DNA from 4 places in the Megalodesulfovibrio paquesii genome. Region 2 is predicted to be linked to each of the others. Evidence: riboswitches for the same ligand, from Rfam matches in the RefSeq annotation. Region 2 holds a riboswitch; each other region holds the start of a gene.

Region 1 (7,557 bases), on a different contig from region 2:
AGCAGGCACGCTCCGGCCACCCTGGCGCACCCATGGGCATGGCCGACTTTGCCGTGACCCTCTGGACCAGGCACCTCAAGCACAACCCCATCAATCCCGGATGGTGGAACCGCGACCGTTTCGTGCTTTCCAACGGCCACGCCAGCATGCTGCTGTACAGCCTGCTGCATCTGACCGGCTATGATCTCTCCATTGAGGATATCAAAAACTTCCGCCAGCTTGGCTCGCGTACTGCCGGGCATCCCGAATACAGGCACACCCCCGGTGTGGAAACCACCACCGGCCCCCTGGGGCAGGGCATTGCCAACGCCGTGGGTATGGCCCTGGCTGAAACCATGCTCGCCGCCCAGTTCAACACTCCGGACTGCACCCTCATCGATCACCACACCTATGTGGTCATGGGCGACGGCTGCATGATGGAAGGCCTCTCTCACGAGGCCTGCTCTCTGGCCGGGGCCCTCAAACTTGGCAAGCTCATCGCCCTGTATGATGACAATGGCATCTCCATCGACGGCCAGGTCCATCCCTGGTTTGCGGACAACACCCCGGCCCGCTTTGCCGCCTACGGCTGGCACGTGATTGCCGATGTGGACGGCCATGACCCGGAAGCCGTGGATGCGGCCATCGCCGCGGCCAAGGCCGTGACCGACAAGCCTTCCCTCATCTGCTGCAAGACCATCATCGGCTTCGGCTCGCCCACCCTTTGCGGCAGTGAGAAATGCCACGGTGCGCCCCTCGGCCAGGATGAAATCGCCCGCACCCGCTCGGAGCTGGGCTGGACGCAGCCGCCCTTCACCATTCCCGACACCATCTACGCCGCCATGGACGCCCGTCCCGAAGGCCGCGAACTGGAAGCCACCTGGAACGAGCGCTTTGCCGCCTATGCCCAGGCCAATCCCGAAAAGGCCGCCGAACTGACCCGTCGCATGGCCGGCGACCTGCCTGCGGATTTTCAGGATCTGGCCGCCAGCCTGATACGGGAAATGAACCTGATGGAAAAGCCAGTGGCCTCGCGCAAGGGATCCCAGATGTGCCTGGACGCCCTGGCCCCGCGCCTGCCCGAGCTGGTGGGCGGCTCCGCGGACCTGGCCGAATCCAACTGCACCCACTGGAAAGGCGCGGTGCATTACCGGCCCGACGTCCCCACGGGCACCAGCGTGAACTATGGCGTGCGCGAGTTCGCCATGGCCGCCATCATGAACGGCCTGGCCCTGCACGGCGGGTTCATCCCCTTTGGCGGAACCTTCCTGGTCTTTTCCGACTACATGCGCAATGCCATGCGCATGAGCGCCCTCATGGGCCTGAAGGCCATCTACGTGCTGACCCACGACTCCATTGGCGTGGGTGAGGACGGGCCGACCCACCAGCCCATCGAGCACGTCAGCTCCCTCAGGCTCATCCCCAACCTGGCCGTCTGGCGGCCGGCGGACGCTGCGGAAACCGCCGCGGCCTGGACCTGGGCCCTGGCCCAGGAAACCACGCCTTCGGCCCTGTGCCTGACCCGCCAGAACCTCGCGCCCCTGGTGCGCGAAGCCGACGCCCTGGCCAACATGGACAAGGGCGGCTACGTGCTGCTGGACGCCCCGCAGCCCAAGGCCATCCTCATGGGCACGGGCAGCGAGGTGATGCTGGCCGTCAAGGCGGCCCGGCAGCTGGCCGAGGAAGGCGTGGCCGTGCGCGTGGTCTCCATGCCCTGCCAGGAAGTCTTCGACGCCCAACCAAAAGCCTACAAGGACGCCGTGCTGCCGCCGGCGGTGACCCTGCGCGTGGCGGTGGAAGCCGGAGCCACAGGGCTGTGGTACAAATACGTGGGCAGCGAAGGCGCCGTGGTCGGGCTGGATCATTACGGCCTTTCCGCCCCGGCGGACAAGCTGTTTCCCGAATTCGGTCTCACGGCAGATCGGATTGTGGCACTTGTGCGGGAAATGCTGTAAGGCTTGACAGGAACGGCTGTTCCCATCCTTACGCGTCCCGTCCATCCCAGGAGATGTGATCATGCATGTGTTGCACATGGCCAATCTGGATCTCGCCGGCAAGCGGGTGCTCATCCGCGAAGACTTCAACGTGCCCCTGAAGGACGGCGTCATTTCCGACGCCACCCGTCTCACGGCCTCCCTGCCCACCATCAAGCTGGCCATGGAGAAGGGCGCCAGGGTCATCGCCATGAGCCATCTGGGCCGGCCCACGGAAGGCGAGTTTGACGAGAAGAACTCCATGAAGCCTGTGGCCGACTGGCTGAACGAACACCTGGGCGGCAAGGTCCGCCTGGTGCGCGAGCTGGAAGGCGTGGAGGCCGCTCCCGGTGAGCTGGTGCTCCTGGAAAACGTGCGCATGAACAAGGGCGAGAAGAAGAACGATCCCGAGCTGGGCAAGAAGTACGCCGCCCTGTGCGATATCTTCGTCATGGATGCCTTTGGCACAGCCCACCGCGCCGAGGCCTCCACCCACGCCGTGGCTCAGTTCGCCCCCGTGGCCTGCGCTGGCGTGCTCCTGGCTGCCGAACTCGACGCCCTGACCAAGGCCCTGGGCAGCCCCAAGCGGCCGCTTCTGGCCATCGTGGGCGGGGCCAAGGTTTCCACCAAGCTCCTGGTCCTCAACAATCTGCTCAAAAAGGTGGATGGCCTCATCGTCGGTGGCGGCATCGCCAATACCTTCCTGGTGGCCCAGGGGTATGGCGTGGGCAAGTCCCTTTACGAAGCCGATCTGGTGGAAGACGCCAAACAGCTCCTGGCTGACGCCAAGGCCCAGGGCAAGACCATCTATGTGCCCACGGATGTGGTGGTGGCTGCCGAGCTTTCGGCCACGGCGCGGCCCTTCCTCAAAAATGTGGACGAAATTGGCGCGGAGGACATGGTCCTGGACGTCGGCCCGCAGACGGCCAAGACCTATGCCGCAGCCTGCAAGGACGCCGCCACCATCGTCTGGAACGGCCCCGTGGGCGTGTTCGAATATGAACAGTTTGCCGGTGGTTCCAAGGTGCTGGCGTATTCCATCGCCGACTCCGCGGCGTTCTCCCTGGTGGGCGGGGGCGATTCCGTGGCCATGGTGGAGAAGTTCGGCCTTGCGGCCTCCATGGGCTACATCTCCACCGGCGGCGGCTCCTTCCTGGAGTTCCTGGAAGGCAAGGTCCTGCCGGCCGTGGCCATGCTGGAGGAGCGCGCCAAGGGCTAGAGGGCGCTGGCTCGGCCGCGCGCCGGCCAATTACCGGCCAGTTGACCGGACGGCCTAATTGTGATTTGAGTGCCTCGGGCGCCTGCAAAGGCTTAATAGGGAATCCCGTGCAAGTCGGGAGCGGACCCGCCGCCGTGAGTCCCATCCAACCGTCACCTCCTTGCGAGCCACTGGCCCTTTGGTCCGGGAAGGCCGGGGTGGCGGGGGACGAGTCGGAAGACCTGCCCGACAACTGACACCGCCCCCGGCAACGCGGACTTTGCCGGCCCGGCTCTTGTGGACAAGGGAAAAACGGCCCCTTCTCCTGCGCACGTGGGAGAAGGGGCTTTTTGCGTGGTTCGCCCTGTCCGACCGTCCGCACAACGCGAGGAGGAGTATCATGAAACAGGCGCTGTGCACGCTGCTGCTGGCGGTGGTCCTGTGTATGCTGCTGGGGCAGCCCGTGGAGGCCCAGGCCCATGGCGGCAAGAAAGGCGGCGAACCCAAGGTGGCCATCCTGCTGGTGGCCTTTGGCACGTCATACGAAACAGCCCGCGGTCCGCTGAAGGACTTCGAGGCCAAGGTCAAGGCGCGTTTCCCAGGCGTGGAGGTTCGCTGGGCCTGGTCGTCGCACCAGATCCGGCAAATGGAAGGCGCGGAAGCCGTCGATTCCCCGGCCGAAGCCTTCGCCCGGCTCATGGAAGACAAGTTCACCCACGTGGCCGTGCAGTCCCTGCAAACGATTCCTGGGCAGGAATTCCACATGCTCGCCGAGACGGCCCGCCGCTTTGAAGGCATGCCCAAGGGCTTGCAGCACATCGAACTCGGGATGCCGCTGCTCAGCTCCACCGGGGATTTCGAGGCCGCGGCCAAGGCCCTCCTGGCCAATGCGCCCAAGGGACGCACTGCCAAGGACGCTTTGGTCTTCATGGGTCATGGCACCCACCATCCCGGCAACGCCATGTACCCGGCCATGCAGTATTATTTGTGGAAGCTCGATCCCTTGGCCTGCATGGGCACGGTGGAGGGCTCACCCTCTTTGGATGACATTGTGGCAGAGCTGACTCGCAAAAAGCCGGCCAAGGTCTGGCTGATGCCCTTCATGGCCGTGGCGGGTGACCATGCCAACAACGACATGGCCGGCGATGAGGAGGACAGCTGGAAGACCGTGCTGCGCAACAAGGGCTTTGCCGTGGAGCCGGTGCTCAAGGGCAGCCTGGAAAATGCCGGCCTGGTGGACATCTGGATCAACCACCTGGCCGAGGCGTTGGACAAGTTGCAGTAATCCACGCGTGGCGCAGGCCATGCGGCGCATGCATGGCAGAATCGCATTGCAACCGGGCCAGGGGGCAGCTCCAGGCCCGGTGTTACATGAAAGCGGGTGGGTTGCCGACGCTCGCCGCTTCAGTGACTCCCGCCGCCCGCGGCAGGCATCGGGCTGTCCCCCTTGAACAATTCCACCGGTGTCGCCCCAGGACGCATGGCAAACACCCGCAGTGGGTTAGCAGAGGAGGATGCCTGCACGTCGGTGTAGCCCACAAAGAGAATGGACTGCCCATCAGGGGACCAGACCGGTGAAAAGGCCGTGAAATCCTCGCTGGTAAGGCGCGTGATTTTGCGGGTGGGCGTGTCGTAGAGGAACAGTGCTGTATTAATATCGTTGATCTTTTTTTGAAAAAGAGGCGTGCCGGGGACGCTGGCGCTGAACAGGATGGTCCCGGGTTCGCCGGGGCGCGGCGCGAAGCGGTCGGCGCTGGTGAAGCCTTCGCTCCTGCCGGCGAACTCGGTCAGCGGGGTCCGGGCCAGGACTGCGCCATCCAGGCCCACGCGATACCAGTGTGACATGTCGTGATACGAGATGCTCTGGCCGTCCGGAGCCCACACGGGCTCAAACACATCATCGCCGTGCTGGCTGTCACCACCGGTCCTGATGATGCAGGCAGGTGATTTGCCAGGGTCCAGGGTCCAGAGTTCGGTGTGATCGTCCCGGAAGGAGCAATAGAGCAGGTGCTGCCCCGTGGGGGACCAGGCCACGGTGCGCAGGATGCCGCCGTCGTGGACCAGGACCTCGGTGTTTCCGGTATCACGGTGATACAGCACCAGATCTCCATGCCTGGAGTCCTTGTCTGAAGAGCCTTCCACAGGGATCCATACGACCCGCATCCCATCCGGAGAGAGCGAGGGCGACATGCCCTGGCCCAGGCGCACGGGTTTGCCGCCCACGCCATCGCGATACATGACCGCACCGTCCAGGCAGTACACCAGGGGGAATCCAGGCTCGGCGGCATGGGCCGTGGCCGTGGCGGCCAGCAGCCACAGCGCGCAGCAGAGCAGGGGACACAAAAGGGGATGACGCATGGGGCGGCTCCTGCAGGCTCAGGGGTGAAAGGGAAGCACGGCCATTCCGGCCAGCACCCACACCCTACGCGCATCGCCACCACTTCGCCATTCGGAAGAAATGCCGGGCCGCTGTGGCGGATTCTCCGGACACGCACCCGCTACCGCGTGAAGTAGCTGACGAATTCCTGATTGCCCTTGGGGCCAAGGATCTTGGAGGGGACGACGCCAACCAGCGTCATCCCCAGTTGCGAGGTGACAAAGGCCGCCACCGTGTCCACTGCCTCCTGGCGGTCTTCCTCGCGCCGGACCACTCCTTTGACCGTGCGGCCTGGCCCCAGTTCGAACTGTGGCTTGATGAGCGCCACCAGCTCGCCGGGCGTTTTGAGGAACTGCAGGCAGGCCGGCAAGACCTGCGTGAGCGAGATGAAGGACACGTCCACGCTGATGCAGTCCACCAGCTCTGGCAAGAGATCCGGCTCGGCGTGGCGCAGGTTGATGCGCTCCAGGTTGACCACCCGCGGATCGGCCACCAGCTTTTCGTGCAGCTGGCCATGACCCACGTCCGCGGCATAGACGCGCGCCGCGCCATGCTGGAGCATGCAGTCGGTGAATCCACCCGTGGACGCGCCGGCGTCCAGGCAGACTTTTCCCGTAAAATCGAGATGAAAGGCCTCAATGGCCGTCAGCAGTTTTTCCGCCCCGCGGGAGACGAACCGCTGCGGCGCCTTGAGGGAAAGCAGGGCCTCCGGCGGCAGGGGCTGGCCGGGCTTGGCCACAGGCTCGGGGCCGTGGGGCGTTTCCAGCAGCACCTGGCCGGCCATGATCAGCCGTTTGGCCTGCTCGCGGCTCTCGGCCAGGCCACGCTCGTGCACCAGCTGATCAGCGCGGAATTTTTTGGGCATGGGAAGGCTCGGGGGTGGCAGGATCGCTGGTCATGCCGGCGAGCAGCCAACGCAGCCGATGGGGCTGCTTCCGATGCCCAGATGCGCCTTCCAGGCCGTCACGGTGTTGCGCAGGAGCATGGCGATGGTCATGGGGCCCACGCCGCCAGGGACGGGGGTCATGGCTGCGACTTTGCCCTGGAGGGCGTCGAAGTCGCAGTCCCCGCACAGGCCGGTTTCGGTGCGGTTGATGCCCACATCAATGACCACGGCGCCTTCCTTGACCATGTCCGCCGTGATGAAACGGGGCTTGCCGATGGCGGCAAAGAGGAAATCCGCCGAGCGCGTCACGGCCGGGAGGTCCTTGGTGCGGGAGTGGCACACCGTCACCGTGGCGTTGGCAAAGGGGCCGGACTGACCCAGCATGAGGGAGAGCGGGCGGCCGACAATATTTGAGCGGCCCACCACCACGGCATGCTTGCCGCTGGGGGAAAGATCATAGCGCTTGAGCAGTTCCATGACGCCGGCCGGGGTGCAGGGCTGAAAGCCCGGATGCCCCAGGGCCAGATTGCCCATGTTTACGGGGTGGAAGCCGTCCACATCCTTGTCCGGAGCGATGCAGGCCAGGCAGGCGGTGGAATCCAGCCCGCCGGGGAGGGGCAGCTGGAGCAGGATGCCGTCCACGCCGGGGTCGGCATTCAGGTCGGCGATGAGGCGGTCCAGGGTGGCGGCGTCGGTGCCGGCGGGCAGGCGCTCGGTGCGGGAGGTGATGCCCACGTCGGCGCAGGCGCGCTCCTTATTGCGCACGTACACGGCGGAGGCCGGGTCCTCGCCAACGAGGATGACTGTCAGCTGCGGAGGGCGGGAGGCCGCGCCGCCAATGGCGAGGATTTCGTCCTTGAGTTCTGCGCGGATGGCCTGGGCCGTGGCTTTGCCGTCAATGAGGAGCATGGGATCACCTTTGAACAGGAAAAAATAGATCGGGGGAACCCTTTTCTGGAGAAAGGGGTTCCCCCGAACCCCCTCCCCAAAGACTCGTCTTTGAGGGGGTGCGCCAATACATGCCTGGGAAGAGAAGAGCGGGGGAGGAACCGCATTGCGGGGTTCCTCCCTCGCGAATCCTTCGCGTGCGGACTGTTTAGTCCGTTTCGTCCTGCACGTCCATCTCGTCTTCGTCCACGGCGCA
Region 2 (7,557 bases):
ACTGATGCATCTGAACGGGCTGGAAGGGCGACGGCCGGCAGAGCTTTCCGGCGGGCAGAAGCAGCGTGTGGCCCTGGCGCGGGCCCTGGCCATCCAGCCAAGGGTGCTGCTGCTTGACGAACCCCTGACGGCCCTGGACGCCAAGCTCAAGGAATCGCTCCGCGACGAACTGGCCGTGCTGCTGCGGCGGCTGGGCATCACCACCTTGCACGTGACCCACGATCAGCAGGAGGCCATGGTCATTGCCGATCGGCTGGCCGTGATGCACCAGGGCCGCATTGTGCAGACCGGCAGTGCGGAGGCGCTGTACGAACAACCGGCCCACCCGTTCGTGGCCCAGTTTCTGGGCCGGGTGAACCGCCTGGAACGCAGCGCCGAGGATCTGGCGCAGGGGGTGATCCGTCTGGGTGGGGTACGGGTTGCCTGTCCGCCCCAGCTGGCCGGTCAGCAGGCCGTGCTACTGCGGCCCGAGGACGTGGCCGTGGGGGACGTGGCCGTGGGGGAACGGCATCCGGATCTGCCCGACGAACCCCTGGCCACGGTGGTCCAGCGCGCCTATCTGGGCGAACGCATCCAGCTGCGGCTTTCCACCCAGGAAGGGCATGAGATGCTCTGTTATGCGAACAAGCCCTGTCCCTTTCATCCGGGAGCCACGGTGACTGTGCGCTTCCCGCAACACCGCCTCTTGCCGGCAACCGAGTCATGAACGAACTCTTTCTCATCGCCCACATTTCCGATCTGCACATCAAGCTGCCGGGCCGCCTGGCATACGGGCGCGTGGACATTGCCGCCGGCCTCGTCCAATGCCTGGAGACACTGGCCCGCCTGCCCCAGCAACCCGATGCCGTGCTGCTTACCGGCGACCTGACGGATTTCGGCCGGCCCGAGGAGTATGACCACTTGCTGGAACTGCTTACGGCCACGCCCCTGCCCATGTACCCCGTGCCGGGAAATCATGACCAGCGCGCGGCCCTGGCTGCGGCATTTGCACGCCACGGCCGCCCCCTGCCGGTATCCCCAGAATCGGAATTCCTGCAGTACAGCTGCGACATCGGCCCCCTGCGCCTGCTGGCCCTGGATACCCTCATCCCTGGCGCGGCAGCGGGTGGCCTCTGCCCGGCCCGGCTGGCCTGGCTGGCCAGGGAACTGGCCAGAACCCCGCGCCGGCCCACGGTGCTGGCCATGCACCACCCGCCCATGCACACCTTTATCGGCCACATGGACGACATCGGCTTCGTGGAAGGGCTCGACGGGCTGCGCACATTGCTCATCGCCCACCCGCAGGTGGAGCTGGTGGCCTGCGGGCATCTGCACCGGTTGATTGCCGGACAGTGCGGCGGGCGCAGGGTACTGACGGCGCCGGCGCCCGCACATCAGGTGGCCCTGGATCTCCGCCCCGATGCGCCCTCGCAGTTCATGCTGGAACCCCCGGGTTTTCTGCTTCACGCCTGGTCATGCAGGAATGGCCTGGTGAGCCACCAGGTCTTCAGCGGTCAGCATGAGGGGCCGTATCCTTTTTTTGACGAACACGGCCTCATTGACGACTGAATCGGGCCTGGCTCGGGCCTGGCGCGTCGAGCAGGAGGGTCCGGGGGCGCATGGAAAGCGCGGCGGCCAGGGAAATGTCCAGGTCATTCAGTGCAGGATTCTGACTGCCAGGATACTTACTGTACCGTGCCTGTTCCAGGGCCAGCAGGATCGGGCAGGGCAGGGTCATGGGATGCTCCATGTCGGCAATGCGCGGTCCCTGCTGTTGCAAGGCCCGCAGGCCGCGCCGCCGATGAGCACGGGCGCGGCCAGGGCGCCATCAGAAATGTGCATGATGCTCTCCATGATGATGGCCACAACTCGCGGCCGGATGCTCCTGCTGCAGCGAGGTGAAGGCATGACGGAGATGTTCCATCCATAGCGCCCGGAATGGCGCGTGCTCCAGCGTTCCGGTGGGTCGGGTCAGGACCTCGATGCCCGCGGCCTGGAGCATCGTTTTCCAGGACCGGGAAGACTGGCCCAGGATGTCCACCTGCACGTGATGTCCCGGCACGCTCATGAACGGCACCAGCCAGCAGCGGGCCGCGCCGGCCGCCTGCAGCCGGTCAAGAACAGCCGCGATGCCCAGTCGCTCCCCAGGCCGGCCCATCAGCGCGCCAAGAAAGGCAAGCGGGTCGTCCTGGCGGATGCAGGCCTCAAAATCCAGATAACGCTGCTGCCCGTGATGGTAGGTGCCATGGCCCACGAGCACCACGGCCTCTTCCTGCCGGCGCTCGGGAGGAATGTATCCTGCCAGGGCCTGCCGGGCGCGGGCGAGGTCTTCCTCGCTGGTCAGGAGGGGGCTTCCGATGACAACCTGCTGAAATCCCTTGCGTGGATGCTGGTAGGCCAGGGCCTGGTCACGGGTCCAATGGTATTCCACTCCAGGCACGGTGTGCAGGGATTGCACCACCAGATGGGTCACCCCGTCATCGTGCAGCCGGGAGAGGGCCACGGCCACGGAATCCTGCGATTGGCCTCGCGCGGCCAGCTTTCGCCGCACCTTGTGGGCCGTGTACGCCCAGGCCACAGGAACGCCGGGGAACTGCTCCCTGACCTCGGCCTCCATGGCTGCGTAGCCCTGGCCCGCATCGGCAAGGGCTACCCCGAAGGCGGCCAGGAGAATGCCCGGCCGGGCAGGCCGGGGCCGGCCAGGGGCGTGGTGGTGCTCATGATCATGCGCGTGATCATGAGTCTCATGATGCACACCATCCTCATCCGCATGTGCATGATCGTGCCGGCAAAGCCGGTCCTGCCCGCTTCCGTTCCCGTGATCATGGTGATGGCAGCAGTGCAGAAAAGGGTCGAGAACAGGGCTGGGCATGAAAAATACTCCTCACTCGATTCCGGATTGGACAACACCAGTATCCGCCGGATTTCGAGGAGGAGCGACACACGCAGGCAAGCGCCGACATCCCCGTGCCGGCAAAGACCCGTTGCCTGGGGTGACACGTCTGGCAGGTATTCTGGCTCCCCCGGACTCCGCCCCGCCTTCCCATCCGTGTCGGACAGTGGCGCGCATGGGGCATTGTGCTTCCCTGCGTTGCAGGGCCGGGGCTACAGCGGCGGGTCCGCTCCGGATTCACACCGGATTCCCTCTTGTGCTCCTTGGCGGAACACCAGACGCGCTGTTCGTATCGCGCAGGATGCCACGTCGTCAAGATGCATGCCACACAGCAGGCAGGGGCGCTGCATCCACCCGACAATGGCGCAGCCGGTGGCGGTTGCTCCATGCCATCGAACAGCTGCCGAAAAGCTGCCGGTCAATGGTGGTAAAGGTATCACAGCGCGGCCATTGCCTGTTCCCCGGGCTGTTGCAGCGCCGGTGACTTGGTGGCCCCCCTTCGCCAGACTGGGACTCGTTGAGGTGACCAGCGTCAACGCGTGGCGAGTGCGCGCGGTGTGTCGTCAGAGGAAGTGCAGCGTCCCGACATGTGGGATCCGCCGGCCCGGGCCATGGCGTAGCCCATCAGGGAGAAGGTGTTGGCATTGTGCAGTACGGTCGCAGCCAGAGGCGAAAGCACGCCGGCGGCGGCCAGGGCCAGCAGGCTGGTGTTGACGGCCACGCCTTGCCACAGGCAATGCTGCAGGATTCGATGCTGCCGCAACGCGATGTACCGGCCCGCGCAGAGGGCGCGCAGATCCTCTTGCAGGATGATCGCCTGGGCCGAGGCCTGAGCCAGATCCCCGCCATGCGGCATGCAGATGCCCAGGTCCGCGCTGGCCAGGGCTGGCGCGTCGTTCACGCCATCCCCGACTACGGCCACGCAGTGGCCTTTCCTTTTCAACTGCCCGACGATGCGGGCCTTGTCTTCTGGTTTGAGCTCCCAGTGAATGGCGTCCAGTTCCGGCAGCTGATCCAGGAGCTGTGCGGCGGTCCGGCGATGGTCACCGGTAAGGACCACCAGTTTTTGGACGCCGAGCTGTCGCAGTCCCTGCAATGCGGTCCTGGCCTCGGGCCGCACCTGTTCCTGCAGGCCGAGAACGCCTTGAATGACGGTGCCCTGGACCACATACAGGGCCATCTTGCCCTGGGCTCGCAACGCAGCGGCCAGCTGCTCCGCATGCGCGTTGCCCGACCAGATTGTTTCCGGAAACTGATCCAGAAACCGCCGGCTGCCGATCAGGGCGCGGACGCCATCCACCACGCCGCAGACGCCATGGGAAACATGGTATTCAACCTCGCCGATCGGATCGAGGAGCAGGCCTGCCCGGTGGGCTTCGGCCAGAACCCCGCGGGCCACGGGATGCCCGTAATGTTGCTCCAGGCGCGCAGCCAGAGTCAGGACAGCCTCGGGCGACCAGTTCTGCAGGGGGAGGATGTCCGTGACGCGCAGCTCCCGCGTGGTCAGCGTGCCGGTTTTGTCAAAGACTACCGCATCCACCCGGGCCAGGGCATCCAGCGCCCGGCCGCCCTTGAGCAGCAGCCCGGCCTTGGCTGCAGCGCACAGGCTGCTGCGCACGGCCAGACGCGAAGGGAATTTGACGGAGCAGACGAAGTCGATTGAGGCCACTGAAGCCGTGCAGGCCATATCCCTGGTAAAGGCAAACGCTCCCGCGCCGAGGGCCACTGTGGCCGGGGCGAGGCGGTCGGCCGCGATTTCGCCTTTGATCTCGGGCAAGGCTTTGGTTTGGAGGGTGTTTTCCAAAAACCGATTGATCCGGGCCATGGCAGTGTGTTGGCCAACCTTTTCCGCCCGGATGCGAAGACGGCCATGCTCCACCACTGCGCCGGAGATGGCCCGGTCGCCGGGCCCCAGGTCCACAGGCATGGACTCCCCGGTGATCATGCTGTGATTGACCAGCGCCGCGCCGGTGAGCACCTCGCCATCCACCGCTACGAGCTCGCCCGGTCCGCACACCACCACTTCGCCCACCGCCACCGCCTCGCAGGGGCATTCCACTTCCACACCATCGCGCTCCACCCACACCGTGCGCCGTTGCAAGCGCATCAGGCAGTGCAACAGGGCATTGGATCGCCGATCGTTGCGCTGCCTGATGTAATCCCCCAACACGCGCATGAAGGCAATGGCGCACACAGCCGGATAATTGCGCACCGCCAGGCAGAGCCCCACGCTCACCGCATCAAGGGAGGAGGCCGTGAACCCCCGGGAGAAAAGGTTGTTCAGACCAGAGATGATAACCGGCAGCCCCGTCAGCACGGCCAGGCCGGTCAGCGCCACAAAGGCCACTGGCGGCAAGGCCAGGCTCACAACAACCGCGGCAAGGTGCAGGCCAATCTCCACAGCGCCAATCTCCCGAAGCCTGGGGACGCCCGGCACAAAGGCTTCCGCAGGTGTTGCGGCCAGGGCGGCCATGATGCTGGCCTTGCGACCCGGCAGGCCGTCATGCTCTACCACCACCGAACCGGCATGCGTATTGACCCGTGCGCAGACCACGCCAGGCAGCGAAGCCAGGTGTGCTTCGAGAAAATCGGTGTTCAGCCTGGGGTGGCGCAAAAAATGTCCCTTCAATCGAAGGCGTTGCGGCAGTGCATGGACGACCCGAAGCTGGCGGATCGGAACATAGTACCGGGGGCTGGCGTGCTGGAGCATGGGAGGTCCGAGTGGCAAAAAAGAGGAGGGGGGGGCATCGCCGGGCAGCCCGCCGCGAGCATGCGTGGTTGCCTTTTGATGAAATTGAGAGTAATTATTGTTTTCAAATAAAACCTATCCCCTCCCGTGGGGGATGTCAATCCCGTCATGGCAGGAGAGCACCCAGCCGTGCCGAAACAGCAGCCCCCTGTTTGCATTCGATCGCAAGCAGGGGCTGCTTCTGTCTGATCTGTGTACCGATGCTGTCAGGCAGGATCAGCACTCCGCAAGCTGCAGACTGCAAGTGCGCAGGTGGGGAAACTCTGGCCGGCAAACGAATTTTTCTCCCCTCCACAGGCGTTTGATAGCGGAAGAACCGCCTGTTTTTTGTTGCCGGGTTGCAATCATCTATTGTAGATAGCTGAAACGCTCGGAATATGGTGTGCGGAAATACGTCCCGGCGCGTTCTTCCCCTTTATTTCGCGAGGTTGACTGGATGAAGCGTTTCCCTGTGCAATTCGTGATGAGTGTGGTGGCCATTGGGCTTTTCGCCGTCTCCATTGCGCATGCGCAAGACCCGGTGGCTGATGTCCAGGCCCGCGCCGGCGCCTTGGCCACATGGCGGGAGCAATGCAATGATCCGAATCCGGATTTGCGGCTGGCATACATTGAGGCCGCCATTGCCAGCGGCGATGTGTCCATCCAGCGCATTTGCATTCGCCAGGCCCTGGAAAGCGACAACGCCGACATCCGCAATCTCGGCCTGCGGGCCGCGCTGGCTTCCACTTCGCAGATTACATTCTCCACGGAGATGCCAAAGGGACTGGCTGCGGCGTATAAGGCCGCGGGGGATGATGAAGGAAAAATCAGAAATGTCGAAGACCGAACTGACGACAGGATATATAAACATATTCGAACTGGCATGGCCTTTGTTATCCAAAAGGCATCTATCGAAAAAGGGCAGTCAGAGTGGTTTCCCTTGGTAGCAAATGCAAATTCGGATAGCAGGTTTACCGGCAAGGCGATTGTTACTGGTTCATCGATTCATTGGGTCGGCAGTATTTTGATTGGCGGGGGGCAATCAAGGAAATGCGTTTTAGATGTTTCAGCAAAATCCGGAGCGAAACTCAGCGGGACTTTAAATTGCGAAAATTCAGATCCTTTCTCCATTTCTGCAGAATTGTTATAATAAACTCTGCAACGAGAGGTGTGTGACAATGCCAAGCCCTCATCTCCTCTCCCGACTGCTCGTTGCAGTGCTGGCTTTCTGCATGGTGGCTGCATCCGGCAACTCTGCAACGGCCCAGCCTGTTGCAGAAATCGTAGCCGATCCTGGCAGCTTCAAGGAAAATTTTGACAGTGCCGTGCCAGTGTCCGGGAGTGTCATTGTGGGAGTGCGGTTGGGGGAGGCGGAGGGCAATGTCGCGGTGCAAGACACGCAGCTCGTGCTTCCCACGGCAACGGATGTCTGCGTCCGGGTGGTCACCCGCGACGGGCGTTACTCCGCCAACAACGTGTACAGGCTCCCCGCCCCGGTGGCCGGCGCCAACCGGGTCCGGCTTTCCCCGGTCACCCTGCATTATGCCCAGGCGCTTTCGGATTACAAGAAAGACGACCTTGCCATCTGCGCCTTTGCGGCCCACAACGGTTCCTGCGCACCTGCCCAGGTGGCCTATCTCCCGCATCTGGCAGATCCCCGGCAGCCGGGGCAGCATCTGAACATCCTGATCAACTCGGGCGCCCGCTACAGTGCCGTGCTGGTGCGAAAAAAGCAGCAGCAGGTACGCTGCCAGGCCATTTCCCAGGGCTCAAAGATTGCGTACGATCAGAAATGTCAAATCCCGCTGGAGTATCTCTCGGAAGGCCCAAACGAACTTACGCTGACCATGGATGACGGTTTTGACGAGGAAGCGGTGCGTTTTCAGGTCATGCTGCCCCGCAATACGCAATAGGAATGCGCCATGATATTCCCGTGGCTCCGCAATCGCGCCAACGC
Region 3 (7,557 bases), 310 kb from region 2:
GGCACTGCGGATGTGGGTTGCATCGCCTATGAATGCCGGCAGCTTGCGGGGATGCACCTTGCCTGCCGGGCGCATGTGGAAATCTGCGACCCGGCCACGGGCGCGCCGCTGCCGGCCGGGGAGACCGGCGAGGTGGTGGTGACGCCTTTTCCGCTGGAATATCCGCTTGTTCGTCTGGCAACGGGCGATTTGTCCAGGCTGGAGGATTCGCCTTGCGCCTGCGGCCGGGGGGCGCCGCGGCTTCTGGGCATTCTCGGCCGGGTGGATGACACGGCCAAGGTCAAGGGGCAGTTCATCTACCCGCACCAGGTGGCCCAGGCCCTGGCCGGCTATCCGGAAATTGTCCGCTGGCAGGTGGTGGTGGAGAACCCCGGCGGCAAGGACTGTTTGACGCTGGTGCTGGCCGGGCCGGCGGATACGGCCCTGGACGCCGTGGCGGCAAGCTTTACAACCCAGTGCAAGCTGCGCCCGCAAATCCGTCTGCTTGCCCCGGACGCCTGCGGCGAGGAGCTGCCGGAGCACGCGCCGCGGCTGGTGGACAAGCGCAGCTGGTGAGGCGATAGTGTATTATTTCAATTAATTTCAGTGACTTTATTGGCCGCGGCATGCGGAAATGCAAGCGAGCGAGAGGGGAGCGCCCAAGGCTGGGGCTCCCCTCTCGCGCTGCGCGATATGACTGCGCAATATGGCTGCGCAGCGATGGCCGTTACTGGCAGCCGCAACTACTGGCAGCCGCAACCGCTGCTGGAGCCGGTGCCGCAACCGCCGGAGCTGCAGCCACCGCCGCAACCGCCGCCGAGTTCCAGGCTGGAGTCCACGGAAAAGCCCATGTGGGAAACGTCAATGGTCAGGGGCTTGGCCTGTTCGTACAGCTGTTTGTCCATGGCCAGGGTATAGGCGCCCTGGGTCACCACGGCGTCGGCGTCATTGGCCTCATCCAGGGCCAGGGCCAGCCGGGGGCCGGAGCAGCCGCCGGGAGCCAGGTAAATGCGGATGGTGCTTTTGGGTTTATCGGCAAAGTAGGCGTCCAGCTCAGCCACGGCGTTCTCGGTCAGGTGAATCATAGAGTCCTCCAATGAGATGAATTTGAGGATTCTATGCACTCTGGCGCAGACGTCAACCCGCAGGGGCCAGACGGCGCGAAAAAAACGCCGTTGCGGCCGGGAACTACCCGCACGCCACGGCGTTTTTTAATCCGTCAGAAAAGACGAGAGGTTCTCGTGTTGCGTCCTCCGAAATGATCTATACAGAACAGACGCAACACTGGGCCGCTGGCACAGCGGCCCGGAGCAGCATGCTCCGTGAGTCAGCCGATATCCGCGCATTTCGGCTGACGATCTTCCACGAAATCTGATGACGTTCTTATCACCTTATTTCGTGGACATCACGCTAGACGCTGCACGAACCGCCGGAGCAGCTGCCGGAACTGCAGCCACCGCCGCCCAGTTGCAGGCTGGATTCCACGGAGAAGCCCATGTAGGAGACGTCGATGCGCAGGGGCTTCGCCTGATTGAAGAGTTCGCGTTCCATAACGATGGAATAGCTGCCTTGGGTGAACACCTCGTCCTTGTCGTTTGGCTCATCCAGAGCCAATGCCAGCCGCGGGCCGGCTCAACCGCCAGGTGCGAGGTACACGCGGATCGGGCTCTTGGGCTTGTCCGCGAAGTACGCGTCCAACTCCCGGATGGCGTTGTCCGTCAGTGTAACCATGATGCCTCCAGAATGAAGTATGAATTGTAGAGGCATCTAAGACTGCTGTGCGCAAATGTCAACGAAATGCGGTCAGATAGATAATTTCTTTCCATGTCATAGGCAGGAGAGAGGGCATTCGCTGCTTCCGGCATGGCGTGAGGGCATTGCTTTTTTTGTGGAAATGGTGTTCTATAACATTTTAGAATGGGATTGTGTTTTCAACACAGCGCCATAGGGAACCGTCTGCTGTTGCAGCCTGATGCAGCGGCAGGTGTGATGCAGGGAGCCTGATGCCATGTCCGCTTGTCACGATCTGATGCTTGCCCAGGATATCGCCGTCGCGCTGGAGCGGATGGCGCGCGAAGTGATGGCCCGTCACGACGGCTGCAGCGATCTTGCCATCATCGGCATCCAGCGCCGTGGCGCGGATCTGGCGGTGCGGCTCAAGCAGCTGCTGGACGCGCGCATGCCGTGCCCGACCCCGCTGGGCAAGCTGGACATCAACCTCTATCGCGACGACTGGACCACCCTGAACGTGCAGCCGACCATCAGCGATACGGATATTTCTTTTGATATTGACGGCCGGGCTGTCGTGCTGGTGGACGATGTGCTGTATACCGGCCGTACCGTCCGCGCCGGCATGGAGGCGCTTCTGGACTTTGGCCGGCCGCGCAAGATTGAGCTGCTGACTCTGGTGGACCGGGGGCATCGCGAGCTGCCCATTCAGCCGGACTATCTCGGCCTTGCCGTGCAGACCAAGCGCAAGCAGCATGTGAATGTGTTGCTGACCGAACGGGATGGGGAAGACCGCGTCTGTCTGGCAGAGCAGTAACAAGCCACCCGGTTCGAAAAAACGCACAGTGGCGGGAGACGGGTGCGCATGCACGCCCGTCTCCCGCCATATCACATGCGCTCTGGGGTGAGGCTCAGTTGCAGCCGCAGGCTTTGGCCACGGCTTCGCTGATGGTCAGCCCGGAGCCGCTGCCAGTAGCCTGTTCGGAGACGGCGCAGGAGTAGGAATCCGTCTGGGAAAAGGCGTTGCAACAGACTTGATAGCCGTTGTTGCGGCAGTTGCCGCAGACCAGTCCCGTCTCTTTGCTGAAGCGGGAGTTGTCAATATAGCAGCCGCGCTTGAACAGGTTCTGATTGTCGCGATGCACGGTGAAGGCATCGGCGGCGCCGCAGAGGCTCAGGCTCAGCAGCATGGCCGCAGTGCACAGAATGACGCGCGGGCCGCTGCACAGGCTCAACAGGTTCATGGCAATCTCCTTGCAGGCTCAAGATGCCGCTTTGGCAGTGCGACAATGGGTGAACTATAGACAACATCTAGAAAAATCAATTATTATTCTAGGTTATTGGTACATGGAAAGGCCGGGTCTGTCAAGGTGTGGTCGCTCGATTGACAACGTCACGGCAAAGGACGTAGCTTCAACCCCGTTTCTCGTCGTCAGGTGCCATTGGCTTGATAGGGAATCCCGTGTAAACCGGGAGCGGACCCGCCGCCGTAACCCCACAAAAAACCTGTTCCTTTTACGCGCCACTGGGAGCTTTCCTGGGAAGGCCGGGGCAGGTGGGGTGAGCCGGAAGACCTGCCTGAAGACGCAGCCAACTCGCGACGGCAACGGGGCTTATTGCCGACCGCGACCTGCCCGGTTCGCACGGGGTGCGCATTGCTGCCGCGATGCGCTGTTGCCTCCCTTGCTTCCTCTCTGCCGGACAGATTTGTTCCCCGCCCCGGACGCAATTGGTGAGCGTGTTGTTTTTCGCGCCCTTGTGGGCAACCTTGCCCGTGTACTGCGACCTGCGGAATGCCCATGCCTAGGGGATGGTGGATTCTCCTGGCTGTGTGCGCGGTGCTGTCCGTGCTGGCGTCCTGCACTGTCGGGCCCTGGGCCCTGGGCTTGGGGGACGTGGTGACGGCCGTGGGCGGAGCGGCGGGACTGCTGGATGCCTCGCAATTGCCCGAAGCCGTGCGGGCCGTGGTGGTGGATTTGCGCCTGGCCCGGGCCGTGCTGGCCCTGGGAGTGGGCGCGGCCCTGGCCATGGCCGGAACGACCTTCCAGGCCGTTTTGCAGAATCCGCTGGCCGATCCGTTTACCCTGGGCGTTTCGGCCGGGGCGGCCCTGGGGGCCACCCTGGTGCTGGGGCTGGGCATCACCTCGGACAGCCTCGGGCCAATGGCGGCGCTGGCTGGCGGATGGACAGCGGATCTGCGGCTCTCGGCCCTGCCTGTGGCCGCGTTGGCCGGGGGATTGGCCACCCTGGCCGCGGTGCTGGTGCTGGGCCGGCAGGCCGGGGGCAGCGGAGGGCTTTCCCGCGAGACACTGGTGCTGGCCGGCGTGGTGGTTTCCAGCGTGCTGGCCGCCTGCATCGCCCTGGTCAAAGCCGTGCATGAGGAAGCGGTGGGGGCCATGGTCTTCTGGATCATGGGCAGTCTGCAGGGGCGCGGGTGGGGGCACCTCTTGCTGTTCCTTCCATTTTTCGTCATCGGCGCGCTGGTCATGGCCCGCTATGCCCGGGAGCTGGATCTGCTGGCCCTGGGCGAGGAACAGGCCCTGCTGCTTGGCGTGGATGTGCAGAAAGTCCGGCTCCTGCTGCTGCTGGGAGCCACGCTGGTCACGGCGGCGGCGGTGGCGGTATCGGGAATCATCGGTTTTGTGGGGCTGGTGGCGCCGCATGCCTTCCGGCTCTGGCTTCGGCCACGCTCGCGCACCTTGCTGGCGGCCTCGGCCCTGGGCGGCGGTATCCTGCTGGTCTGGTCCGATGTCCTGGCCCGGGCGCTGCTGGCCACGGACACAGGGGGCATGGAACTGCCCGTGGGTGTCATTACGGCGCTGTTGGGCGGGCCGTTTTTCTGCGTGCTGCTGGGACGCCGGGGCCGGCACCCCGGCAGGGGGCAGGCATGATTCACGCCCAGGGTCTGGCCTGCGGGCACGGCGGCGCGGGCGCGGTGCTCCAGGGGCTGGATCTGCAGATTCGCCCCGGCGAGCTGGTGGCCATCCTTGGGCCCAACGGCAGCGGCAAATCCACCTTGCTCAAAGCCATGACCGGATTGCTTTCGCCCATGGAGGGGGAATTGCTGCTGGCTGGCCAGCCTGTGCATCTGATGCCGCCGGCCCGGCGGGCCCGTCTGGTGGCCTGCCTGCCGCAGCGCCTGGAAGCCCCGCCCGGCTGCAGCGTGCGCGATCTCGTCCTCATGGGCCGCCACCCGTACGCCAATTTCTGGACCGGCCCCTCCCGCGAGGACCGCGAGGCCGCCGTGGACGCCATGATGCAGCTGGATGTGCTGCACCTGGCCGACCGCGACGCCACGCGTCTTTCCGGCGGCGAGCTGCAACGGGCCTGCATCGCCCGGACCTTGTGTCAGCAGACGTCGGCCATTCTGATGGACGAACCCACCGCCAGCCTGGATCTGGCCCACAAGGCCAGACTGCTGCAGGTGCTGCAGACCCGCCACGCCGCCGGGGCCACGGTGGTCTGTGTGTTGCACGATATCAACCTGGCGGCTTTGCATTTTCATCGTCTGCTTTTCCTCAAACGCGGCCGGCTGGTGCTGGATGGGCCGCCGCTGCAGGTGGTGCGGCAAACCGCCTTGGAATTTATTTATGAAACACCATTGGTTATCATGGAACACCCGCTCCTGGGGTTGCCTCAGGTGGCTCTTGCTCCTGGGGATGTGCCTGCGGCCCTGCGTGGCCTGGACCCAGGAACCGACCGCCGCCACTGATCCGCTGGCCCAGGCGGTTCTCGTCACGGACGATCGCGGCCGGGATGTACGCCTGAACCAGCCGGCCCGCCGCATCGTCTGCCTGCACGGCGGCCTGACGGATGTGCTGCTGGCGCTGGGCAAAGGGGATCTCATTGTCGGGCGCACCACGGCTGACGACGCAATTCCGGCCCTGGCCGCGGTGCCGGCGGTGGGCACGCACCTGCGGCCGAATCTGGAGTTGATTCTGTCCCTCCAGCCGGATCTGGTCCTGCAACATGCCGGTCGGGAGGAAGCAGGCGAGCCACTCAAGGCCCTGGAGTCCCTCCAGATTCCCTCAGCAGCCTTCGAGATGGACGATTTCCCCGCCCTGTTCACGGCCATGTCCCGCGTAGCGGAGCTGGTGGGCGCCGGGGCAGACGGCGGGCAGCGGATCCAGGCCCTGCAGAATCGCCTGGAGGCCGTGCGCCACCGTGTGGCCGGCACGCCGGAAGCGGATCGCCCCGGCGTGCTGGTGGAGATCCGGTATCCCAACCTGCTGGTGGCCGGCCGAGGCTCCCTGGCCAGTCATATTGTGGAAGCTGCCGGCGGTCGTCCGGTGGTGACCGAGGACAGCCGGCATGTCCGCCTGAGCGAGGAAGCCCTGCTGCGATTGAATCCCCAGGTCTGCCTGCTCCAGCGCGGACCCATGAACCCCAACCCGGAGCCGTATGTGAATCGTCCGCATTTTCAGTTGCTTGATTGTGTGAAACAGCAGCGCACCCTGGTAGTGGAAGGCCGCCGCTTTGCCCGCACCGGCCCGGCTGCAGTGGACGCCGCGGAGGAACTGGCGGCCTGGCTGCAGGGAGGCGGGGAATGAGCGTGGCGGGTTCTGCAACGCAGTCACCCTGGGGCGTGCTGCATGGGCTGGGGGTGGGCCCGGGGGATCCAGAACTGCTGACCCTCAAGGCCGTGCGGCTCCTGGGGCAGGTGGAGGCGGTGTTTGCCGCGGCCTCCACCAAGAATGACTTTTCCCATGCCCTGGAAATCGCCCGGCCGCACCTCAGGCCCGGCACGCCGGTAACGCGACTGCCCTTTCCCATGACCTCGGATCAGGCCGTGCTGGACGCCGCCTGGCAGGCCAATGCGGACGCTGTGGCCGAGGTCCTGGCTCAGGGCAGGGACGCTGCGTTTCTCACACTTGGAGACCCGCTGTTGTTCTCCACCTTCGGCTATCTGGCCCGGACCCTGCGGACGCGGCATCCCCTGGCCCGGCTGGCGGCCACACCGGGGATCACCTCCTTCCAGGCGGCGGCAGCCACGGCGGTCATCCCCCTGGCCGAGGCCGGGGAGTCCCTGCTGGTTCTGCCCGGCGTGGCCGGTGGTGCGGCCCTGCGCCAGGCCATGGAGGCCTCGCCCAATGTGGCCGTGCTCAAGGCCTACAAGAATTACGGAGAGTTGAAGAATGCCGTGGCCGAAGGAGGCTGTCGGCCGGGCTCGGCCGTGTTCACCCGGCTGGGGCTGGAGGGCGAGCAGTGGAGCCGTGATCTGGACAGTCTGGGCGATACACCGCATTATCTGACCCTCATGCTCGTCAAACGCAGGGAGTAGGGGAAGGAGTTCATGCCAGGGAGTCCGCCAGCCGTCGCGCTCAGTGTCGTCATTCCGGTCTACAACAACTGGGCCTGCACCCGGGCCTGCCTGACTTCCCTGGCCGCGCAGGTGCCCGGGAACTGGTACGAAGTGCTGGTGGTGGACGACGGCTCCACGGACCAGACCCCCGCCGAGTTGCCGGCCCTGGGGCCGGCCTTGTTCGGCCCGCGATTCCGGCTCCTGACCCAGCCGCAGAACCGGGGCTTTGCCGCGGCCGTGAACCGGGGGGCGCAGGCGGCGCAGGGTGACTGGCTCTTTTTGCTGAACAACGACACCGTGTTCGTGGAGGATTGCCTCAGCCCCTGCCGCGCGGCGCTGGAGGCGGATCCGGCCCTGCTGGGCGTCGGCCCCACGCTGCTGTATCCCTTTGACACTGCCGCCGGCGAGGCCCGGCTGCAGCACCTGGGCGTTGCCGTGGCGCACTCCATCAAATGCGTCCACCCGTATCATCTGTACCCGGCCGGGCATGTTGTTGCCAGTAGATCAAGGAAGTTACAGGGCATCACCGCGGCGGCGGCGGGCCTCTC
Region 4 (7,557 bases), on a different contig from region 2:
CGCCCCTGGCCATTTCCGCCCTTTTTGACCCCTGTGCGCCTGGCCTTCGCCCGGCTTTGGAGAGAGCATGCGCCGTTCTGCGACACCCCATGATCACGGTGATACCGCCGGCGCTTCCGGCCCCGGGAGCGGCGTGCCCTGGCGCATGGGGTCGGAATCCCTGCGCGCCTGCCTGCGTCAGGACTGGTGGGCGCTGCTTATCGGCAGCCTGGCTGTGTTCGTCATGGCCGGCATGTTCACCAGCGGCAAGTCCGCCATGTTTGTGCCGGAACTGAGCTTCCCATACGTGTACACCGGCGACGGCCTGAGCCACGCCTGGCTCTCCCAGCGGGCCATGGAAGGATGGATTTTCGAGAATCCACGCAGCGGTTATCCCTTTGGATCCGCCTTCTTCGACTACCCCGGCTCGGACAGCGGCAATCTGCTGATCATCAAGGCCCTGGGCTGGTGCACCGGCACCTGGTACGGCGCCATGAACCTGTATTACCTGCTGAGCTACCCGGCGGTCTTTCTGGCGGCCTATCTGGTGGCCCGCCTGCTGGGCTTGCGGCAGGCCCTGAGTCTGGCCCTGGCCGTGCTTTATGCCATGGCGACCTACCATGCCCAGCGGCTGGGGCATATTTTTCTGACCTGGTATTTTGTGGCGCCGATCTTCTTTTATGCCGCCGTGGTAGCCAGCGCTGCCGGGGACGAGGGCCGGCGCTGGCGGTGGCGGGCCGGCCCGGGCTGGCCCCTGCTGGCGGTGCTGGTCGCCGCGGCCTCGTTCGGCGTGTATTACGCCTTTTTCGGGGTCATCCTGCTGGCCGTGGGGGGCATTGCGGGCTGGGTTCAGACCGGCCGCGCCGCACCCCTGGTCCGGGCCGGCCTGTACTGCGCCGCCGTGGCCGGCGGGGTGTTTCTCAATGTCGCGCCCTCAATCTGGTATCACCTGCTCCACGGCCCCAACCCGGAAGTGGCGGCCCGGCATGCGGCGGAATCCGAGTATCTGGGCTTCAAGATGATGCAGCTGCTGCTGCCGCGCGAGAATCACCGGCTGTTTTTTTTCAACTATTACAATAAAGCATACAACATAACCCGGCCGCTGATCAACGAGAACACCTCTGCCACCCTGGGCCTTGTGGGTGCGGCAGGGTTCCTGTTGTCCCTCTGGCATCTGCTTGTCATCGCTGCAGGCGGCGCACTGGAACGCCGGCTGCGGCTCATGAGCGTGTTTGGTCTGGTCCTGTTCCTGTTCGGGACAGTCGGCGGCCTGGGGGCGATGTTCTCGGCCTTTGTCTCACCCATGTTGCGCAGCTGGAACCGCATCAGTATTTTCATGGCCTTTGGGGCGTTGTTCACGCTGCTGCTGGTGCTGCAGCTGGCCTGCGAACGCTGGCTTTCCCCGCTGCGGGCCCGGCTGGTCATGGCCTTGCTGGCGGTGCTGCTGCTTCGCGTCGGGCTGTGGGATCAGACCCTTCCCTCCTTTGCAGGCCAGATCAATGCGACCGCCCAGGCTTTTCGGCAGGAGCAGGCCTTTATCCAATCCATTGAAGCCCAGCTGCCGCCGGGCAGCGCGGTGTATCAGCTGCCGTACATGCCATTTCCGGAGCAGCCTTCCTTGGAACGGCTGGAAACCTATGACCTAGCGGCGGGATATCTGCACTCGAGCACCCTGCGCTGGAGCTACGCCGGCATCCGGGGCCGCGAAGGCGACCTCTTTTACCGCGCCCTGGCCCGGGAGCCTCTGCCGCGTCAGCTGGAGGTGCTGCAGCGTCTGGGGTTTGCCGGGGTGTATGTGGACCGCCGGGGCTACGCGGACAACGCCACCGCTCTGGTGACCTCTCTGGAGGATCTGACGGGAGCGCCGCCCGCAGTGGTCCGCGCCGATGGCGAGGTGGTCTTCTTCCGCCTGCCCAACGCCACGCAGCCGCTGCCGGACGGCTTGCCTGCTGCCGAGATTTTTGCCAGGGCCGGCGTTGCCCCGCCGCCTCAATAGCCGCAAGATCGCGCCCGGACATCACCCTAGAAATGAAAGCCCTCCAGCGCCCGCTGTAGCAGGGGATCCACCTCGGCCTTGCGGGCGGCGTCGTACACAAGGCGAATGGAATAGAAGACGTCCTGCCGCAACCAGGTCTTTTGGTAGAGAATCCGGCCGTTCAGATACCCGGACACCACGAACCAATCCTTTTTGGTGGTGTGATAGGTCACCTGCAGGCCGTCCTCCTGCCGGGCCTGGGCATAGGCCTGGGGCAGGGTCTCGTCCAGGGCGTTGTGCGCGGCCCAGACCAGCAGTTCGATGCCCCCATCCGGTGCAAGAAAGCGGCGGCCGTCGCCGTTGTCCGCCTCGGGCCGGGCAGTGAGCGCCCCGGCCGGAAGGCACAGCTCGTAGCCAAAGCGGCTGTTGCGGTAGCAGTCCTGTCCGGCCGCCGCGGCCGCCGGCCCGCCCGTGGCAAGCAAAAAAATAAACGCAACAAGTCCAATGTGTTTGGTGAAAAATTCCATCAGGATTGTCCGCATGCCCCGGCCATGGTGTGGAAGCTTCATGTGTGGCTGCATGTGTTGCTCCTCCCGTTTATCCAAGGCTGGCGCGGGGATCGCGCGGAGGCTCGCTGCCGGATCATCCTATCACAAGGAGGGAGCCAGTCAAATTTCAGTTGGTCAAGCGTGACATCTGTTGGGATCCGTTGACAGAAGTCAAATTTTGTTGAGCTGAGTTGACTTGAGCGCATCTCCGGACGTATATCAGGGCTGTGCTGGCGCCTGTCCTTCTGGGACGGCGGCAAGAGGGAACCCGGTGTAAATCCGGGGCTGCCCCGCAGCGGTGAGCGAAAACAACCCCCGCCATAGGCACTGGGCTTTGGGCCTGGGAAGCGGCGGACAGTAGGCCCCCGGCCCTGCGGCCGGCTTGTTCGCAAGTCCGAAAACCTGCCAGCGCCGTCTGCAACGCCCGTTTGCGGACGCACCCACTGGGAGCCTCGAGGGAAGGCGGCCCGGCCATCCGGCGCGTTGGTTTGCGTCCGGAGGCCCTCCTTTCCTCGGTTCCATGACGATGCCGCGCAGTGCGGCGGCATCGCGGAGTATGCCATGCGGGAACCGATGCCTTGCGCCGAACTGAGTTCCGACGGCTCCCTGGAGCCGCTGTTTCCATCCGTCACCCCTCCTGCCTCGCCCCGTGTGGCTGCGGCTGTGCCTGCGCGCATTCGCAAGCGCGATGGCGCCGTGGTGGGCTTTGATGCGGACAAGATCTTTTTTGCCATCCGCCGGGCCGGCGCGGCCACGGGCGAGTTTGACGATACCGAGGCCCGGCTGCTGACCGCCCAGGCCGTCAAGGTCCTTTCCCACCGTTTTGCCGGGCAGATTCCGGATATCGAACGCATTCAGGATGTGGTGGAACAGGTCCTTATTTCGGCCAATCATTTCCAGACCATGCGCGCCTATTCCGTCTACCGGGACCAGCGCGCACGCCTGCGGCAGGACCGGAAAACCGTGGTGGACGTGGCCGCCTCGGTCAATGAATACCTGGACCGGCAGGACTGGCGCGTGGCCGCCAATGCCAATCAGGGCTATTCCCTTGGCGGGCTGATCCTCAATGTTTCCGGCAAGGTGGTGGCCAATTACTGGCTGAGCCACGTGTACCCGCCTGAAGTGGGCATGGCCCACCGCGAAGGCGATCTGCATATCCACGACCTGGACATGCTGGCCGGCTACTGCGCCGGCTGGTCCCTGCGCACCCTGCTGCAGGAAGGCCTGAACGGCGTGCCGGACAAGGTGGAGGCCAACCCGCCCCGGCACCTTTCCAGTGCTGTTGGGCAAATCGTCAACTTTCTCGGGACCTTGCAAAACGAATGGGCCGGCGCGCAGGCCTTTTCCTCCTTTGATACCTACATGGCGCCCTTCATCCGCAAGGACGCCCTGGAGTATGACCAGGTTCGCCAGTGTATCCAGGAGCTTATCTATAACTTGAACGTCCCCTCGCGCTGGGGCACGCAGACGCCCTTCACCAACCTGACCTTCGACTGGACCTGCCCCGAGGATCTGGCCGGCCAGCGTCCCGTGATTGGCGGGGAGGAAATGTCTTTTACCTACGGCGAGTTGCAGTACGAGATGGACATGATCAACCGGGCGTACATCGAGGTCATGACCGCCGGGGACGCCAAGGGCCGCGTGTTCACCTTCCCCATCCCCACGTACAACATCACCAAGGATTTCCCCTGGGAATCGCCCAACGTGGATATTTTGTTTGAAATGACAGCCAAATACGGCCTGCCGTATTTCCAGAACTTCGTGAATTCCGATCTGGAACCGAACATGGTCCGTTCCATGTGCTGCCGGCTGCAGCTGGACCTGCGCGAGCTGCTCAAGCGCGGCAACGGGCTCTTTGGCAGCGCCGAGCAGACCGGGTCCGTGGGCGTGGTGACCATCAACTGCGCCCGGCTGGGCTACATGCACCGTGGGGACGAAGCCGCCCTGCTCGCCCGCCTGGATGCCCTGCTGGACATTGCCAAGACCAGCCTGGAGATCAAACGCAAGGAGATCAGCCGGCGCATGGACGCCGGGCTGTTCCCATACACCAAGCGCTACCTCGGCTCCCTGCGCAACCACTTCTCCACCATCGGCGTCAACGGCCTCAATGAGATGGTCCGCAACTTCACCAATGATGCCGAGGACATCACCACCCCAGCCGGCTATGCCCTGGCCGTGCGGCTGCTGGATCATGTCCGGGAGCGCATGACCGAATTCCAGGAAGAAACCGGCCATCTGTACAACCTGGAAGCCACCCCGGCCGAAGGCACCACCTATCGTTTTGCCAAGGAAGACCGCAAACGCTTCCCCGGCATCCTCCAGGCGGGCACTTCGGAAAAGCCCTATTATACCAACTCCTCCCAGCTGCCCGTGGGCTTTACGGACGATCCCTTCGAGGCTCTGGCCCGGCAGGAGACCCTGCAGCGCAAGTACACTGGCGGCACGGTGCTGCACCTGTACCTGGGCGAGCGCGTCTCCAGCGTGGAGGCTTGCAAGGCCCTGGTGCGGCGGGCGCTCTCCCGCTTTGCCCTGCCGTACATTACCGTCACGCCTACCTTTTCCATTTGCGACGTGCACGGCTACCTGACCGGCGAGCACGCCAGCTGCCCGCGCTGCGCCGCCGAAGGCCGGGAACAGGCCTGCGAGATCTGGACCCGGGTCATGGGCTATTACCGTCCCAAATCGGCCTTCAACATCGGCAAACAGGGCGAGTATGACGAGCGCGTCTGTTTTGCCGAGCCCGCGGCGCTGTGATCGAACCTGCGACACCAGGACAGGAGCGCCAGCCCTTCAATGAAGCGGCCAGCCTGAACATCGGCGGACTGGCGCCCCTGTCCACCCTGGATTACGCCGACCCGGACACCCCTGGCGCACTGGCGGCGGTGCTCTTCTGCCAGGGCTGCCCCTGGCGCTGCCCCTACTGCCACAACGCGGCCCTGCAGCCGAATCATCAGCCGACAAATCCGACGCATGCGGCAGGCCTGGCCTCCGGCGCTGGCGCTGTCGGCACCCTCAGCTGGGCCGAGTGCTTGGCCTGGCTGGGCAGCCGGCGGGGAATTCTGGATGCGGTGGTCTTTTCCGGTGGCGAGCCGACCCGTCAGCCGGCCTTGCGGCAGGCCATGGCCGAGGTCCGGGCCCTGGGCTTTCGCCTTGGGCTGCACACCGCGGGCATGTTCCCGGAGGCGCTGGCGGCCCTGCTGCCGCGTTGCAACTGGGTGGGCCTGGACATCAAAGCCCCGCGCGCGCTGTACGACCGCATCACCGGCCGCCCCGGCAGCGCGGAGCCGGCCTTTGCCAGCCTGGAGCTGCTGCAGCGCAGCGGCGTTGCCTTCGAGGTCCGCACCACCTGGCATCCGGCCCTGCTTGACGAGGCGGCCCTGCTGGCCCTGGCCGGGGAACTCGGCGCTTTCGGGCCGTTGCGCTGGTCCCTGCAGGCCTTCCGCCCCCAGGGCTGCGCCGATGCGGAACTGGCTGCAGCCGGGCCGGTGATGTTTGCGGAAGATCTCCTCGCGCAGTTGCGTAACACCGCACCTTCCCTGACAATCACCCTGCGGGAGTGACGCCCCGGCCTGGCCTGTGATTGGGCGCTCGGGCGCCTGGACGATTACCCGGCGAGCACGGCAGTGGCCACCGCTTCGGCCACCAGTTGGGAGGAATACCAGTTCTGCCCGGTGAGCAGCCGCCCTCCCCGTCCGGAGGTGATGAAGCCCTGGTTGACGCCATAGCAGCAATAGCGGGCGCCGCGGGCCTGGAGCTTGTCCTCCAGCACATAAGGCGCGTCCAGGAGCACGCCGAAGGTCACTTCTTCCGCGCGGCTGAAGCAGGTCACGGGCTGGTCCTGGATCAGGAATTCCCCGGAAGCATCCTTGAGATTGAGCAGCCCGGCCGGGCCATGGCACATGGCCGAGACGACGCCGCCGCGGGCCCAGATGTTTTCCGCAATGGCGATGAGGTGCGGGTTGTCCGGGAAGTCATACAGCCCGCCGTGGCCGCCGGTAAAGAAGATGCCGTCGTACTGTTCGGCATCCACGGTCTGCGGCAGGGGGGCGGCGAGGATGCGATCCATGGCCTGGCGGTCCATGAGCAGCCGGATCTGTACCGGGTCGTTGAAATCGGTCTGCGTCAGGGCCGGGCCCTGCTCGCCGGGGGTGGTGAAGTCCACCGCAAGCCCGCGTTCCTGCATGACGTACAAGGGATGCACCAGTTCGGGAAAATAGCAGCCCGCCGGCTTGCCGCCGCCCATGGTGGCGTGGCCGGACAGGACAAACAACATGCGCCTGCTCATGGCAGCTCCTTGGTCCTGGGTTACGGTGTGGACGTGCGCAGGTGGGGTCAGTCGGCCAGTTCCACCCGGTTGCGCCCCTGTTGCTTGGCGCGGTACAGCGCCGCGTCCGCCCGGCTGACGAGCTGTGAACTCGTCTCCCCCGAACGGTATATGGCCAGGCCCATGCTGGCGGTCATGCAGCCTGCCACGGGGTGCGGGTTCTCTTCCAGGGATTTGCGCAGCCGCTCGGCAAAGGGGAGCGCGTTATGCACGAATTCCGATATCACCACCAGAAACTCCTCCCCGCCCCAGCGGCCGAAGAGGTCGGTGCTGCGCACGTTGTTGGCCAGGGTGGCGGCCACCTGAGCCAGCACGGCATCGCCCACGTTGTGCCCGTAGGTATCGTTGACGCGTTTGAAGTGGTCCACGTCCAGGAGGATGATGGCCAGGGAATGCCCGCCCTCCCGGCAGCGCTCCAGCTCCCGGCCAAGTCGTTCCTCAATGCTGCGACGGTTGTACGCGCCGGTGAGCTGGTCCGTGGTGGAAAGGCGGTACAGCTCCCGGTTCTTGGTGTTAAGCTCCTCGTGTTTTTCCTGCAATTCCTGGGTCCTGGCGCGCACAAGGGATTCCAGGTTGAGGTTCATGTCCCCAAGTTCCTGATAGATTCTGGCGTTCTCCATGGAAATGGCGGCCTGGGCGGCAAGGATGTGCAGGATGTGCACCCGCTCCTTGCGAAACGCGCCGGGGGTGGCGTCGTTTTCCAGGTACAGCAGGCCGCGGACTTCCTTCTG

The links. A riboswitch is a leader RNA that binds a small molecule or an ion and turns the genes downstream of it on or off. The one in region 2 is predicted to bind cobalamin.
Region 1: it holds a riboswitch for cobalamin, as region 2 does, so the genes downstream of both, ACYQ00_RS14600 (sirohydrochlorin cobaltochelatase) here and ACYQ00_RS11065 (sirohydrochlorin cobaltochelatase) in region 2, are expected to answer to the same signal.
Region 3: it holds a riboswitch for cobalamin, as region 2 does, so the genes downstream of both, ACYQ00_RS09645 (FecCD family ABC transporter permease) here and ACYQ00_RS11065 (sirohydrochlorin cobaltochelatase) in region 2, are expected to answer to the same signal.
Region 4: it holds a riboswitch for cobalamin, as region 2 does, so the genes downstream of both, ACYQ00_RS20525 (ribonucleoside triphosphate reductase) here and ACYQ00_RS11065 (sirohydrochlorin cobaltochelatase) in region 2, are expected to answer to the same signal.

Annotation. Positions count from the first base shown of each region.
Region 1 covers NZ_BAAIGQ010000006.1:381,918-389,474, forward strand. Annotated here, with positions in the region: gene tkt (transketolase) at 1-1,934, shown strand, start outside; gene ACYQ00_RS14595 (phosphoglycerate kinase) at 1,996-3,171, shown strand; cobalamin riboswitch at 3,231-3,414, shown strand; gene ACYQ00_RS14600 (sirohydrochlorin cobaltochelatase) at 3,551-4,435, shown strand; gene ACYQ00_RS14605 (biopolymer transporter Tol) at 4,555-5,508, opposite strand; gene ACYQ00_RS14610 (TlyA family RNA methyltransferase) at 5,649-6,392, opposite strand; gene folD (bifunctional methylenetetrahydrofolate dehydrogenase/methenyltetrahydrofolate cyclohydrolase FolD) at 6,423-7,322, opposite strand; gene eno (phosphopyruvate hydratase) at 7,510-7,557, opposite strand, start outside.
Region 2 covers NZ_BAAIGQ010000005.1:986,942-994,498, forward strand. Annotated here, with positions in the region: gene ACYQ00_RS11050 (ABC transporter ATP-binding protein) at 1-706, shown strand, start outside; gene ACYQ00_RS11055 (phosphodiesterase) at 703-1,548, shown strand; gene ACYQ00_RS11060 (hypothetical protein) at 1,535-1,717, opposite strand; gene ACYQ00_RS11065 (sirohydrochlorin cobaltochelatase) at 1,808-2,851, opposite strand; cobalamin riboswitch at 2,967-3,166, opposite strand; gene ACYQ00_RS11070 (heavy metal translocating P-type ATPase) at 3,405-5,582, opposite strand; gene ACYQ00_RS11075 (hypothetical protein) at 6,058-6,750, shown strand; gene ACYQ00_RS11080 (hypothetical protein) at 6,779-7,513, shown strand; gene ACYQ00_RS11085 (hypothetical protein) at 7,523-7,557, shown strand, end outside.
Region 3 covers NZ_BAAIGQ010000005.1:678,276-685,832, forward strand. Annotated here, with positions in the region: gene ACYQ00_RS09620 (phenylacetate--CoA ligase family protein) at 1-555, shown strand, start outside; gene ACYQ00_RS09625 (IscA/HesB family protein) at 723-1,064, opposite strand; gene ACYQ00_RS09630 (IscA/HesB family protein) at 1,390-1,710, opposite strand; gene pyrR (bifunctional pyr operon transcriptional regulator/uracil phosphoribosyltransferase PyrR) at 1,988-2,524, shown strand; gene ACYQ00_RS09640 (hypothetical protein) at 2,619-2,951, opposite strand; cobalamin riboswitch at 3,125-3,303, shown strand; gene ACYQ00_RS09645 (FecCD family ABC transporter permease) at 3,507-4,598, shown strand; gene ACYQ00_RS09650 (ABC transporter ATP-binding protein) at 4,595-5,419, shown strand; gene ACYQ00_RS09655 (ABC transporter substrate-binding protein) at 5,385-6,257, shown strand; gene cobI (precorrin-2 C(20)-methyltransferase) at 6,254-6,988, shown strand; gene ACYQ00_RS09665 (glycosyltransferase family 2 protein) at 7,001-7,557, shown strand, end outside.
Region 4 covers NZ_BAAIGQ010000009.1:4,343-11,899, reverse strand. Annotated here, with positions in the region: gene ACYQ00_RS20535 (hypothetical protein) at 68-1,975, shown strand; gene ACYQ00_RS20530 (hypothetical protein) at 2,002-2,535, opposite strand; cobalamin riboswitch at 2,717-2,926, shown strand; gene ACYQ00_RS20525 (ribonucleoside triphosphate reductase) at 3,064-5,256, shown strand; gene ACYQ00_RS20520 (anaerobic ribonucleoside-triphosphate reductase activating protein) at 5,253-6,062, shown strand; gene ACYQ00_RS20515 (type 1 glutamine amidotransferase domain-containing protein) at 6,107-6,787, opposite strand; partial or broken gene ACYQ00_RS20510 (diguanylate cyclase) at 6,835-7,557, opposite strand, start outside.